DNA from 3 places in the Streptomyces sp. NBC_00885 genome. Region 1 is predicted to be linked to each of the others. Evidence: riboswitches for the same ligand, from Rfam matches in the RefSeq annotation. Region 1 holds a riboswitch; each other region holds the start of a gene.
The links. Region 1 has a riboswitch for cyclic di-AMP ahead of OHA61_RS23285 (transglycosylase family protein). Riboswitches for the same ligand answer to the same signal wherever they lie in the genome.

Region 2: it holds a riboswitch for cyclic di-AMP, as region 1 does, so the genes downstream of both, OHA61_RS14485 (NlpC/P60 family protein) here and OHA61_RS23285 (transglycosylase family protein) in region 1, are expected to answer to the same signal.
Region 3: it holds a riboswitch for cyclic di-AMP, as region 1 does, so the genes downstream of both, tgmA (putative ATP-grasp-modified RiPP) here and OHA61_RS23285 (transglycosylase family protein) in region 1, are expected to answer to the same signal.

Annotation. Positions count from the first base shown of each region.
Region 1 covers NZ_CP108796.1:5,103,939-5,107,970, reverse strand. Annotated here, with positions in the region: gene eno (phosphopyruvate hydratase) at 1-702, opposite strand, end outside; gene OHA61_RS23285 (transglycosylase family protein) at 989-1,645, opposite strand; cyclic di-AMP (ydaO/yuaA leader) riboswitch at 1,649-1,824, opposite strand; gene OHA61_RS23280 (transglycosylase family protein) at 2,084-2,962, opposite strand; gene OHA61_RS23275 (cytochrome P450) at 3,075-4,032, opposite strand, start outside.
Region 2 covers NZ_CP108796.1:3,272,166-3,276,197, reverse strand. Annotated here, with positions in the region: gene OHA61_RS14495 (NlpC/P60 family protein) at 1-203, opposite strand, end outside; gene OHA61_RS14490 (hypothetical protein) at 549-902, shown strand; gene OHA61_RS14485 (NlpC/P60 family protein) at 1,015-2,214, opposite strand; cyclic di-AMP (ydaO/yuaA leader) riboswitch at 2,217-2,379, opposite strand; gene pcrA (DNA helicase PcrA) at 2,630-4,032, shown strand, end outside.
Region 3 covers NZ_CP108796.1:5,922,326-5,926,357, reverse strand. Annotated here, with positions in the region: gene OHA61_RS26975 (leucyl/phenylalanyl-tRNA--protein transferase) at 1-669, shown strand, start outside; gene OHA61_RS26970 (cupredoxin domain-containing protein) at 878-1,297, shown strand; gene tgmB (ATP-grasp ribosomal peptide maturase) at 1,311-2,243, opposite strand; gene tgmA (putative ATP-grasp-modified RiPP) at 2,254-2,445, opposite strand; cyclic di-AMP (ydaO/yuaA leader) riboswitch at 2,458-2,615, opposite strand; gene OHA61_RS26955 (MFS transporter) at 2,836-4,032, opposite strand, start outside.

The DNA.
Region 1 (4,032 bases):
GGCGTAACCGGCTTCCTTGATGGCCTCGAGGATCAGGTCCAGCGCGGCGCGGTTCGACTCGAGGTTCGGCGCGAAGCCGCCCTCGTCGCCGAGACCGGTGGACAGACCCTTGGTCTTCAGGACCTTCTTCAGCGTGTGGTAGACCTCGGCGCCCCAGCGCAGGGCCTCGGAGAAGGACTCCGCGCCGATCGGGGCGATCATGAACTCCTGGATGTCCACATTGGAGTCGGCGTGCGAGCCGCCGTTCAGGATGTTCATCATCGGAACGGGCAGCAGGTGCGCGTTCGGGCCGCCCAGGTAGCGGAAGAGCGGCAGGTCGGAGGCCTCGGAGGCGGCGTGCGCCACGGCGAGCGAGACACCGAGGATGGCGTTGGCGCCGAGCGAGGACTTGTCCGGGGTGGCGTCCAGGTCGAACATCGCCTGGTCGATCAGGCGCTGCTCGGTGGCGTCGTAGCCGACGAGCTCCGGGCCGATCTGCTCGATGACGGCGAGGACGGCCTTCTCGACGCCCTTGCCCTGGTAGCGGTTCTGGTCACCGTCGCGGAGCTCGAGAGCCTCGAACGCACCGGTGGAGGCGCCGGACGGAACAGCAGCACGGCCCGTGCTGCCGTCGTCGAGGCCAACCTCGACCTCGACCGTGGGATTGCCTCGGGAGTCCAGGATTTCCCGGGCTACGACGACGTCGATGGACGGCACGAGCATCTCCTTCTGGGATGTGACGCTAAAAGTGCAGGGTCTCTTTGGCCTTGCGGCAAGAGCCTAACCGGCGCGGGAGCATCGGTCGGCAGATGCCCGCCCGCTGGGACGAAAAAGGGCATGAAGAGGCTCGACGCAGGACAAACAGCGCGTGAACTACCTGGGGGTAACAGACAGAACCCCGGCCCGGCACGCTCGGGGGAAGCGCGCGGGGCCGGGGTGGCTCTGGGGGATGAGGGCCCGCGGGGTCCGGTGGTCCGCCGGGTCCACCGGAGTCCCAGGGCTCCTCGGGTCAGCTCAGGTGGAGCTGCTGGCCCGGGAAGATGACGTCGGCGTCGCTGATGATGTCCTTGTTCAGCTCGAACAGCTTCTTCCAGCCACCCTTGACCTTCTCGGCCTTCGCGATCTTGCCGAGGGTGTCGCCGGCCTTGACCTTGTACTCGCCGTCGCCCTTCTTCACTGCCTTCTTCGGGGCGGCGGGGCGCTCGGAGCGGGTGGTGGGTGCCTCTGCGCGCTTCACGGCCGGCTTGGCAGCCGGCTTCGCCTTCGGCGTGGCGGCGGAGCCGCCGGTGTACGGCGTGTTGGACAGGTTCACGCCACAGCTCGGCCAGGCGCCCTTGCCCTGACCCGCGAGGACCTTCTCGGCCACGGCTATCTGCTGGTCCTTGGAGGCCAGGTCGGCGCGGGAGGCGTAGGCGGTGCCACCGTAGGCGGCCCAGGTGGAGTTGGTGAACTGCAGGCCGCCGTAGAAGCCGTTGCCCGTGTTGATGGACCAGTTGCCGCCGGACTCGCACTGGGCGACGGCGTCCCACTCGGACGCGGTCGCGGCGGAGGCCGAGGTGGCACCCATCAGCGGGACGGCGACAGCGGCGCCGGTGACACCGGCGAGCGTGGCGATGCGGGTGAGCTTGGACGGGCGACGGTGCTTGGCTTTGCCGGAACGCAGCATGGAGCTTCTCCTCACCGACGCCTACGAGGTGAGCTGTCGGGTTCGGGCCAAGTGAGTTGCCCGGTCGCACGCTCCTGCATGCGACTTCACCCCAAGCCGGTCTCCGCCGTCGATCTCTCAACGGCCGGGCCCGGCGCTTACCTTGGGTCCCCCGCTCCTGCCTTCGGCGCTCTGCGCGACGACTACTCCCCCCGACCGACGGCAGGATTCGGCGTGACGGTCAGTGGTGCCCGCGGTGGCGAGCGGTTCAGACCGTAGACACACGACTCCCCGATGTTCAAAGACGAACATCGGGGAGAAATCGCCCATTTCACCGGGTAGGACATATACGTTTCCGCAGGTGACGGGCGGAATGGGTGATTCCGCCGGGGCAGATGCGTCAGTTGGGACAAAGAGACCCTTGTCTCACTTGCACAGAACCGGACATACGGCCGCGAACTACTCCTGATTCAGGCCCAGATCGAGGCTCTGGCCAGGAAGGATGAGGTCGGGATTGTCGCCGACGGTCTCGCGATTCTTCTCGTAGAGCGCGGTCCAGCCACCGGAGAGCTTCTCCTTGTCGACGATCGCCGAGAGGCTGTCGCCCGGCAGGACGGTGTACTCGCCCGGCGCGGCGTCCGCACTGTCGACCTTGTCCGACTTGTCCGCTTCGGTGCGCGCCGACCCGTCACCCCGGGAAGCGTGGCGCCCGGTTTCGCGGTCGCTGTCCGCATTGTCCGGCTCGGTCTCCTCGGGGGCGGCCTCGCCGCGGTGCTTGCCGTCGCCCGCCGCCGCATCGGGGGCGGCGGTCGCCGACCCGGTCGCGTCCGCGGGCGGCGCGGTGGACGGCTCGTCGGACGGCTCGGCGGGCTTGAGGGTCGGCTTCGCGGACGCGGTCGGCGCCGGAGCCGTGCTCTGCGAGGGCGAGGGTGCGGTGCCCGGGTCGACGCCGGCCGCGGCGCCGTCGTTCTGCAGCCCGGCGATCGCCGCACAGCCGGCCCATGCGGCCGGACCCTGCGCGTCGAGGACCTTCTCGGCGACCGCGATCTGCTGCGAGCGGCTGGCGAGGTCGGCGGTGGGCGCGTAGTCCGCGCCGCCGAAGGCCTGCCATGTCTCCTGGGACATCTGGAGTCCGCCGTAGTACCCGTTGCCGAGATCGGCGCTCCACATGCCGCCGCTCTCGCACTCGGCGACGCGGTCCCAGGTGGAGGCGTCGGCGGCGGAGGCCGAACCGGCTCCGAGAAGGGGAATCGCAATGGCCGATCCCGTCACCCCTGCCGCGACAACGATGGCCGGAGCCTGGCGGGGACGACGGTGGCGACCATGGCCGGAGAGCATGCGTTTGCCTTTCGCGTGACTGCTGAGACGGCAGTGAAAGTAGTCGCATTCGAACGCACATCACAAGTCGATGCAGCGGAGATCACGTGAAAGTCACAGAATTGACAGTCTGTCAGATCTGTCGAGGCGCGAACTCAACGGGCAGAGTGCGCAATCCACGCATAATCAGGCCCCCACGCCACCGCAAATCGGCTGGATCGCCCGCAAGCCGCAAGTCCGGCAATCTCCTGAGCAGCGTCGCGAGCGCGGTCTGCCCCTCCAGCCGGGCGAGCGGAGCGCCGAGGCAGTAGTGGATGCCGTGCCCGTACCCGAGATGCTGGTTGTCACGCCGGGTGAGATCGAGGGTGTCCGGCTCGTCGAAGCGCTCCGGGTCCCGGTTGGCTGCCGCGAGTACGACGAGTACGGGATCGCCCGCCGCGATCCGCTGCCCGCCGATGGTCAGCGGCTCGGTGGCGAACCGCCAGGTCGCGAGCTCCACGGGCCCGTCGTAGCGCAGCAGTTCTTCCACTCCGGTCTCCAGGAGCGCTGTTTCCCCCGCAGCCAGCGAGTTCTGCAGACGCTCGCGCTGTTCCGGGTTGCGCAGCAGCGCGTACACCCCGTTGCCGATGAGATTGACCGTCGTCTCGAAGCCCGCGAAGAGAAGGATGAAGGCCATCGCCGCGGCCTCGTTCTCGGTGAGGTGCTCGCCGTGGTCGCTCGCGCGGATCAGCCCGGAGATCAGGTCGTCGCCGGGTTCTTCCCTTTTGCGGTGGATGAGTTCGGCGAGATAGCTCCGCATCTTCTTCACCGAGCGGGCGACTCCGCCCCGCGGGCCGCCACCGTGGCGGATCATCATCCCCGCCCAGTCACGGAAGTCGTCCTGGTCCTCGCGCGGGACGCCGAGCATGTCGCAGATGGCATAGATGGGCAGCGGGAACGCGAACTCGTGAATCAGGTCCGCCTCCCCCCTCTCCGCGAAGCCGTCGATGAGCCGGTCGGTCAACTCCTGTACCCGCGGGGCGAATTCGGCGACGACACGCGGAGTGAACGCCTTCGACACCAGCCGCCGCAGCCGGGTGTGGTCCGGCGGG
Region 2 (4,032 bases), 1.8 Mb from region 1:
TTGTACTTCTCGGTGGCGGCCTCGGCCTCCATGTAGAGCTTGTCGACCTTGGCCTTGACCTGTGCGGGGGTGAGAGCGGGCTCGGCAAGTGCGGTGCCGTTGAATGCGGTGGTCGTTGCGGCGCCTGCGAGCGCAAGGGTGGCGGCGGTACGGGCCGCGGGCCCGGTGAGCGGATGCTGCTTCGGTTTCCGGTGCGCTGCCACGAGGGCGTCCACGTCCTTCCGTCTTCCCTGCGGTCCGAGCCCGAGTCCGGCGGCGGTCCGCACAGGGGGAGCGGTCCGCCGCCGGATCTCTCGGCGGTGGTGGCCGACGGCCGCCCGGGAGCTCGGCGGCGGTGGGGAGTCGGTCACCTGAGGAAGGACGCTAAGCCTGGGGTTCACGGGGTGGGGGCACAAGGACCGGTTTTGTCCGAAGGTGGACACCCTGGACCGGTTTCTGAGAGCGGACCTGATGGCACCGGCCCGACCCCGCTACCGCTGTGACCGATGCGGCGAATGAGGCACACCTGCCCAAAGGGCGGTGGTATGGGGATCGTTAGGCTCCGCCTCATGGACGTACTCATCAATGTTTTCGTCGCCCTGCACATCATCGGCATAGCCGCGCTGCTCGGCGGCTTCCTCACCCAGATGAAGGCGATGGGCGCGGGGACGGCCCGCTTCAGCCCGGCGATGCTCCACGGCGCGCTGACGATGCTGGTCACCGGCGTGGTGCTGGTGGGCCTGAACCAGGCGGACGACCAGCCGGTGAACAGCCTGAAGATCGGGATCAAGATGGCCCTGCTGGTGGTCATCCTGGGCCTCGTCTACGTCAAGCGGGACGAGGAGAAGGTCGACAAGGCGCTGTTCGGCGTGGTGGGCGGGCTGACGATCGCGAACATCTTCATCGCGACGCTCTGGACCTGATGCGCGGGATGCCCGGTTGCCCGGATGCCTGGGATACCCGGTGCGCCGGGTGCGCCGGGCATGAGAACGCCCGGGCGCGCTTCGGAGGCCCGGGCGTTCGGCTGCTGCAGTGCTACGCGGGGCGCACGCTGCCGTAGATGGGCATGTAGTAGATCGACTCCTCGCGGACGTTCGTACCGGGCTTCGGTGCGTGGATCATCATGCCGTCGCCGATGTAGATGCCGACGTGGCTGATGTCGTCGTAGAAGAAGACCAGGTCACCCGGGAGCAGATCCTTCGTCGCGACCCGCGTGCCCACGTTCACCTGGTCCCAGGTGGTGCGCGGCAGGTCCACGCCGGCCGCCTTCCAGGCGGCCTGGGTCAGCCCCGAGCAGTCGTACGAACTCGGGCCGCTCGCTCCCCAGACGTACGGCTTGCCGATCTGGGCGCGGGCGAAGGCGAGGACCTTGTCGGCCTTGGCCGCGTAGGTGCTGTCGGTTGTTCCGGTGCTTGTGCCGGTGCCAGTACTGGTGCCGGTGTCCGTGCCCGTCCCGGTGCTGGTGTCCTGGCTCTGCGCGGCCTCCTGCTGCTGCCGCGCCGCCTCCGCCGCCGCCTCCTTGGCGCGGGCCTCCGCCTCCGCCTTGGCCTGTGCCTCGGCCTTGAGGCGGGCCTCGTCCTGCTTCTGGCGCTCGAGCGCGGCGAGCCGCGCCTTCTCCTCGGCCGTCAGCTTCGACAGCAGTGCCCGCGCCTCGGCGAGCTTCGCCTGGACCTCCTGCTTGCTGGTGCGCAGGGCCTTCTGCGAGAGCGTGAGCGACTCGAGCTTCTCGGTCGCCGCGGCGCGCTGCTTGGCGTCCGCGGCCCGCTGGGTCTCGTAGTCGTCGATCACCGTGCGCTGACGGTCGGTCATCCGGTCCATCAGCTGCGTCTGGTCGAAGTACGCCTGCGGGCTGTCCGCGAAGAGCAGCGCGGCGGTCGGAGTGACGGCACCCGTGCGGTACTGCGTGGCCGCGTAGTTGCCCAGGACTCTGCGCGACTCGTTCAGCTTCTCGGTACGTGTCGCGGCGTCGTCGAGCAGCTCGTCGACCTCGGCCCGCTTCGCGTCGGTGGATTCCTTGGCCTTGTTGTACTTCTCGGTCGCGGTGCCGGCCTGCCGGTACAGGTCGTCGACCTTCTTCTGCACCTCTTCGATGGAGGGCTTCGGCTCGGTCGGCGCGGCGCCCGCGCTCTGCGTCGACAGCAGCGTGACGCCGGCGATGGCTGCCGTCGTGAGCCCGACGGCGGGTGAGGTCGTGGTACGGCTGCGTTCCTTGCGATGCGACGCCAAGGCCGGCATCTCCTTCTTCCGTGGACCGCCTACCGGGTTAGCTGTCGGGTTCGGGCGGAACGGAAGATCGCCCTACGGACCGAATGGGTGCGGTCCGATTCACCCCGGTTGTGCATGGTGGGTCCCCGGTTCCGAACTTCCTTGCGGAAAGCCCGAATTCGGCGCAGGCTGCCCGATGTGACGCGGATCGCCAGGGGGATACGGGCCGCCTGGTCGAGCACGGTAGCCAACTCGCGTGGCCGCTGTGAAGGTTGATGTTCGATATGCCCGATACATTTTCGTGACCTTGCTGATTGACGGACCCGTGCGTTCCGGAGGATGACCCGGCGACATGCCCCGATCACGCAGGGTCGCGAAGGTTACGGAGGGTGGTGGCCTGATGCGGCGGCAAGCTGTCAGTGCGGCGGCCTAGACTCGTGGAGCGATGAGCAGCCTCTTTGACGACAGCTTCCTGGCGGACCTCCAGCCCAGCTCGGAGCACCCTCCGCCGCCGCCCGAGGACCCGGCCCCGGAGGAGATGCCCGACGATCTCTTCCAGGGCGCCTTCGACGTGCCCCCGGCCCGGGATCCGTACCACCGCGACGGCGCCCCGCGCACCGTCGTGGACCCCGCCGCCCTCCTCGAAGGGCTGAACGAACAGCAGCGCGCCGCCGTCGTGCACACCGGCTCACCGCTGCTCATCGTCGCCGGGGCCGGATCGGGCAAGACGCGGGTGCTGACCCACCGGATCGCGTATCTGCTGGGGACCCGCAGCGTCCACCCCGGCCAGATACTGGCGATCACCTTCACCAACAAGGCCGCCGGCGAGATGAAGGAGCGCGTCGAGCAGCTCGTCGGGCCGCGCGCCAACGCCATGTGGGTGTCCACCTTCCACAGCGCGTGCGTCCGCATCCTGCGCCGGGAGTCCAAGAGGCTCGGCTTCACCTCGTCGTTCTCGATCTACGACGCGGCGGACTCGAAAAGGCTGATGGCGCTGGTCTGCCGGGACCTCGATCTCGACCCCAAGAAGTTCCCGCCGAAGGCCTTCAGCGCCAAGATCTCGAACCTGAAGAACGAGCTGATCGACGAGGAGACCTTCGCCGACCAGGCCGCCGACGGTTTCGAGAAGACGCTCGCCGAGGCGTACCGCATGTACCAGGGCAGGCTACGCGAGGCCAACGCCCTGGACTTCGACGACATCATCATGACGACGGTGCATCTGCTCCAGGCGTTCCCGGATGTCGCCGAGCACTACCGGCGCCGCTTCCGCCATGTCCTGGTGGACGAGTACCAGGACACCAACCACGCTCAGTACACACTCGTACGCGAGCTGGTGGGGACGGGATACGAGGATCTGGCGCCGGCCGAGCTCTGTGTCGTCGGCGACGCCGACCAGTCGATCTACGCCTTCCGTGGCGCGACCATCCGCAACATCCTCCAGTTCGAGGAGGACTACCCGGACGCGACGACGATCCTGCTGGAGCAGAACTACCGCTCCACGCAGACGATCCTCTCCGCCGCCAACGCGGTCATCGAGCGGAACGAAAGCCGCCGCCCCAAGAACCTGTGGACGAACGCGGGCGCGGGCGCGCAGATCACCGGCTATGTCGCCGACACCGAGCACGACGAGGCGCAGTTCGTCGCCGACGAGATCGACCGGCTGACGGACGCGGGCGACGCGAAGGCGGGCGACGTCGCCGTCTTCTACCGTACGAACGCCCAGTCCCGTGTCTTCGAAGAGATCTTCATCCGCGTCGGACTGCCGTACAAGGTCGTCGGCGGAGTGCGCTTCTACGAGCGCAAGGAGGTCCGCGATGTGCTGGCGTATCTGCGGGTCCTCGCCAATCC
Region 3 (4,032 bases), 820 kb from region 1:
TATCCGTTCCCGGCGTCCGACGAGTACACCCGCGTCCTCAATGAGGTGGTCTTCGCCGAGCAGGTTGAAGAGGGCCACATCCCGCTCGTGGGGGAGGAATCGGCCGATCCCTACGCCGTCTCCTGGTGGTCGCCCGACCCGAGGCCAGTGCTGCCCGTCTCGGCCGCGCACCTCAGCCGGAGCCTCGCCCGGCGGCTGCGCAACCAGCTGCGGTGGTCGACCAGCCTGGACCAGAGGTTCGAGCAGGTCGTCCGCGAATGCGGCGCCGACCGCGACCCCCTCTGGCTCACCGAAGAGCTGATCGCAAGCCTGATCCGGCTGCAGGAGCTGGGTCATGCTCACAGCGTCGAGGTGTGGGAGGACGGCGACGTGGTCGGCGGCGTCTTCGGCCTGCAGGTCGGAGTGGTCTTCAGCATGGACTCGATGTTCTTCCAGCGTCCCGGTGCCTCGAAGGTCGCGGTGTCCGACCTCGCGGCGCGCTTCGCACAGGCGGGCGGTGTGCTGCTCGACGCGCAGCGGGACAGCCCGCACGTCCGCGGCCTGGGCGCCCGTCTCGTACCGCGCGAGCAATACGTGCGCGACCTGCGCGGCACCGCGCCGGGCAGGCTCCCGATACCCACCGACACCTTGCCGGCCGGCCGCCTCGCCCAGCCGAGGGGACCGGGCTGACCGCGCCGCTCGCACAGGCGTGAGCCATTTCGGCGCTCCCCCGTATGCCCGGCATGAAGCTCGGCTCAAGTCGGTATTCAGGTGAACGGCGCCGCGACTGGCGGTACCGCTCTGGCGAGCGCCACCGAAGACCGTGAACCTGAATACGGCGGCCGATCACCGGCCGCGCCCAGACCACGGCATCCCCCGTCGGAAAGGTCCGCCCGGCATGTCACTCACCTATCCGGACCGGGTCCACACCGCCCTCAGAGTGGGCGGAGCCTGTGTCCTGCTTGCCCTGGCCGGCTGCTCGAGCAATGGCGACGGCAACGGCAACGAGACCACCGCCCCCGCCACCACCAGCGCCTCATCCGCCCCAAGCACCTCCAACGTCGGCGCAGCGCACATCTCGATCAAGAACTTCACCTTCATCCCGGCGACACTTCAGGTACGCCCCGGAACGAAGGTCATCGTCGAGAACGACGACTCGGTCACGCACACCCTGACCGCCACCGGGGACCAGGCATTCAACACCGGCAGCATTGATCCCGGCGAAACAGCCACGTTCGTCGCTCCGTCCGCATCCGGCAGCTATCCCTACATCTGCACCATCCACCCCAATATGAAAGGCACCCTCACCGTGAGCTGACGCCCCGGTCGGCTCACACCGCAGGACTCAGAGCCAGCCAGGCTGCGACGGCTTCGGCGATGGGCTGGCCGGTCTCCAGTTGGACGAAGCCGAACTGCCCGCCCTGATTGCACTCCAGGAACCACCAAGTGCCGTCAGCGTCCTCAGCGAAATCGAAGGCGCCGTAGCCGAGCTGGGCGAGGGACATGTAGGCGCAGACCGCCTTCGCGATACGGGTGGGTACCTCGGCCGGAGCCCAGGCACCGCCGTTGTCGGTGAAACGCCAGTCCACCTCGTCCGGGTCGGACACCCTCCGCGCGGCGAACATCTCGTCCCCCACACAGGTCAGCCGGATGTCCGCACGCTTGGGCACGCGCTGCTGCAGGAGCGTGGGGCCCCCGGTCACCGCGTCGAAGTCGGCGTCCGGCCCGACGGGCGTGGTGGGCAGTGCCAGCGCCGGGTCGCCGGGGTGCGCACCCGAAACGGGCTTCACGACGAGGTCCGGGTACTGGGCGGCGAACTCGCGTGCAACCCGCGGAAAGCCGGTGATCAGCGTGGGGGGTACGGCGAAGCCGCTGTGGTGGGCGACGCGCAGCTGCCATGGTTTCCAGCGGGCCTGCGCGGCGGCAGCCGGGTGGTTCATCCAGCGCACGCCCGTGCAGTTCAGCGTTCCGTACAGGGCCTGTTCGGCCTCGGCGGTGAGCCATGCGGACTGATGGGCGGCGTGCGCCGCAGGACGGCCGGGCCTGCGTACCCATATCGAGCGCAGTCCGCTCATGCTCACCACACGGCCACCGGCCGACAGGTATCCGTCGAAGTCGCCCTGTACGTATTCGGCCGACACGGCAACCTGGCCCGGGAGGTCGGCAGGGTCCAGACGTACGACCGGGACTCCCGCATCATCCAGGGCGGACACCACCATGTCCGCGGTCACGTCCTCGGCGCAGGTCAGTACGAGCACGGTCATGGGGCGGCCGTCAGTCGTCGAAGTGCGTTTGGGAACCGGCGGTGGACGTGGTGGTGCCGCACGCCAGCAGCATTTCGCGGTCGCTGATGGCCGGGCGCCCATCGGGCAGGACGTTCAACTGACGCAAGGGGTCATAGGCGTACGGGACCACGGCCGGCGGGCTCACGGCGGGACGGGCGTAGTTCAATGCGAACGGTCTCATGGTGATCAAGGTGGCTCCTGCTCCGAACGCCTGCGAGGTGAGCTGTCGGGTTCGGGCTGGAGAGTTGCCCGGCCGCGGTTCTCACGGCTTCACCCCAAGCCGCCCGGGTACGCGTTGTTCCCGTACGGCGCAAGTGGGTCCCCCGCTCCTGCCTGCGGTGTGGTGATGTGCTGCCGCGCGCCGGGGGCAGGATTCGGCGGTCCGGCCGCGCGGTGTTCGACTTCTCCGAACGCCGAGCACGTTAGGGGGACCTTGCGTTCGAGCACAAGGTCTCCACAAGCGGACTCATATCAACTGGCTTTTCCTACAGGGGAGTTCGTGATAGGTGCGCCCAGTACCACCGGTAAGGGGGGATGCGTGCACACGTTTGCGTGTCAGCCATCCAGGCCGCTATGACGGTGCCGACCCGCGACCACTGCATGCCCGGCGGGCCGCCGTCGGCTGCGTCCCGCGCGGCGGCTGGGTGAAGTGGCGGGCGGCGGCCAGGAGAAGAAGTGCCAGGGCGGCCGGTGCCGCGTAGGCGAGGCGGAACTGGCCGGTGGAGCCGAGGAGCCCGCTCACAGCGCCACCGATGACCACGCCGACGTAGTTGAAGAGGTTCAGGCGCGCCAGGACCACCTCCGAGGCGGCGGGGCGCAGTCGCGCGGCGGAGGCCAGGGACAGTGGAGCCAGGACGGATGCCCCCAGGCCCACTGCCCCGGCCGCGAGAACGGCGAACGGCCAGCTCGGCGCCGCGGCCATGCCCGCCAGGGCGCACGCGACCACCAGGGCTGCGGCACGGACGACGGAGACCGCTCCGCACTTGTGTACGAGTCGGTCGGTGGCCGCGCGGCCGAAGACGGTGCCGGCCTGGTAGGCCGCGTATCCCAGCGGCGCCACGGTGAGGGACGCGGCGAGCGTCTGGCGCAGGTAGACCGCCGACCAGGCCGAGACGGTGGATTCGACGACGTAGACCACGAGGAGGACCAGGCCGAACGGGATGAGCCGGATCCACAGGCGGCGCCCCGGCGGCGGCTGAGTGAGGGTGTCCGACGGCTCTGGGGCGGAGGAGGGCAGGGCCTGGGAACGCATGCAGAGGGCGAGAAGCAGCACGATGCCTGCCTGCGCGTTCAGCCCCGCGGCTACGGACCACTCCAGTCGGGCAGCCCCGGCAGTGAGCAGGGCCGCGACCACGCCACCCACGCTCCATGCCATGTAGAAGGAGCCGAAAACACTGCGCCCGTAGGCGCGTTCGATCGCCGCGGCCCGGGTGCTGACCCCGACGTCGAGGGCACCGACAGCCAGCCCGAAGTGGATGTACGCGCAGATGACGGTCGCCTCGTCAGGGGCCGACCCGATCAGTACCAGCGCGGCGACTGCCGTCAGCATGGCCCCGCGCATCGTGGCGACGGGACCGGCGCGGCGGATCGCGGCCAGCCCCAGGAAGCTGCCGGCCCCTGCTGTCAGTGCCACCGCCACCATCATGGCGGTGGTAAGGAGCGGAGCCAGTTTCAGGTGCTCGGTGACAGCGGGGACGGTCGTGTACACGGCAGCGACGGACACACCTTGTGCGGCGAACGCGAGGGTCGCGACCCTTCGGGCGCCGGC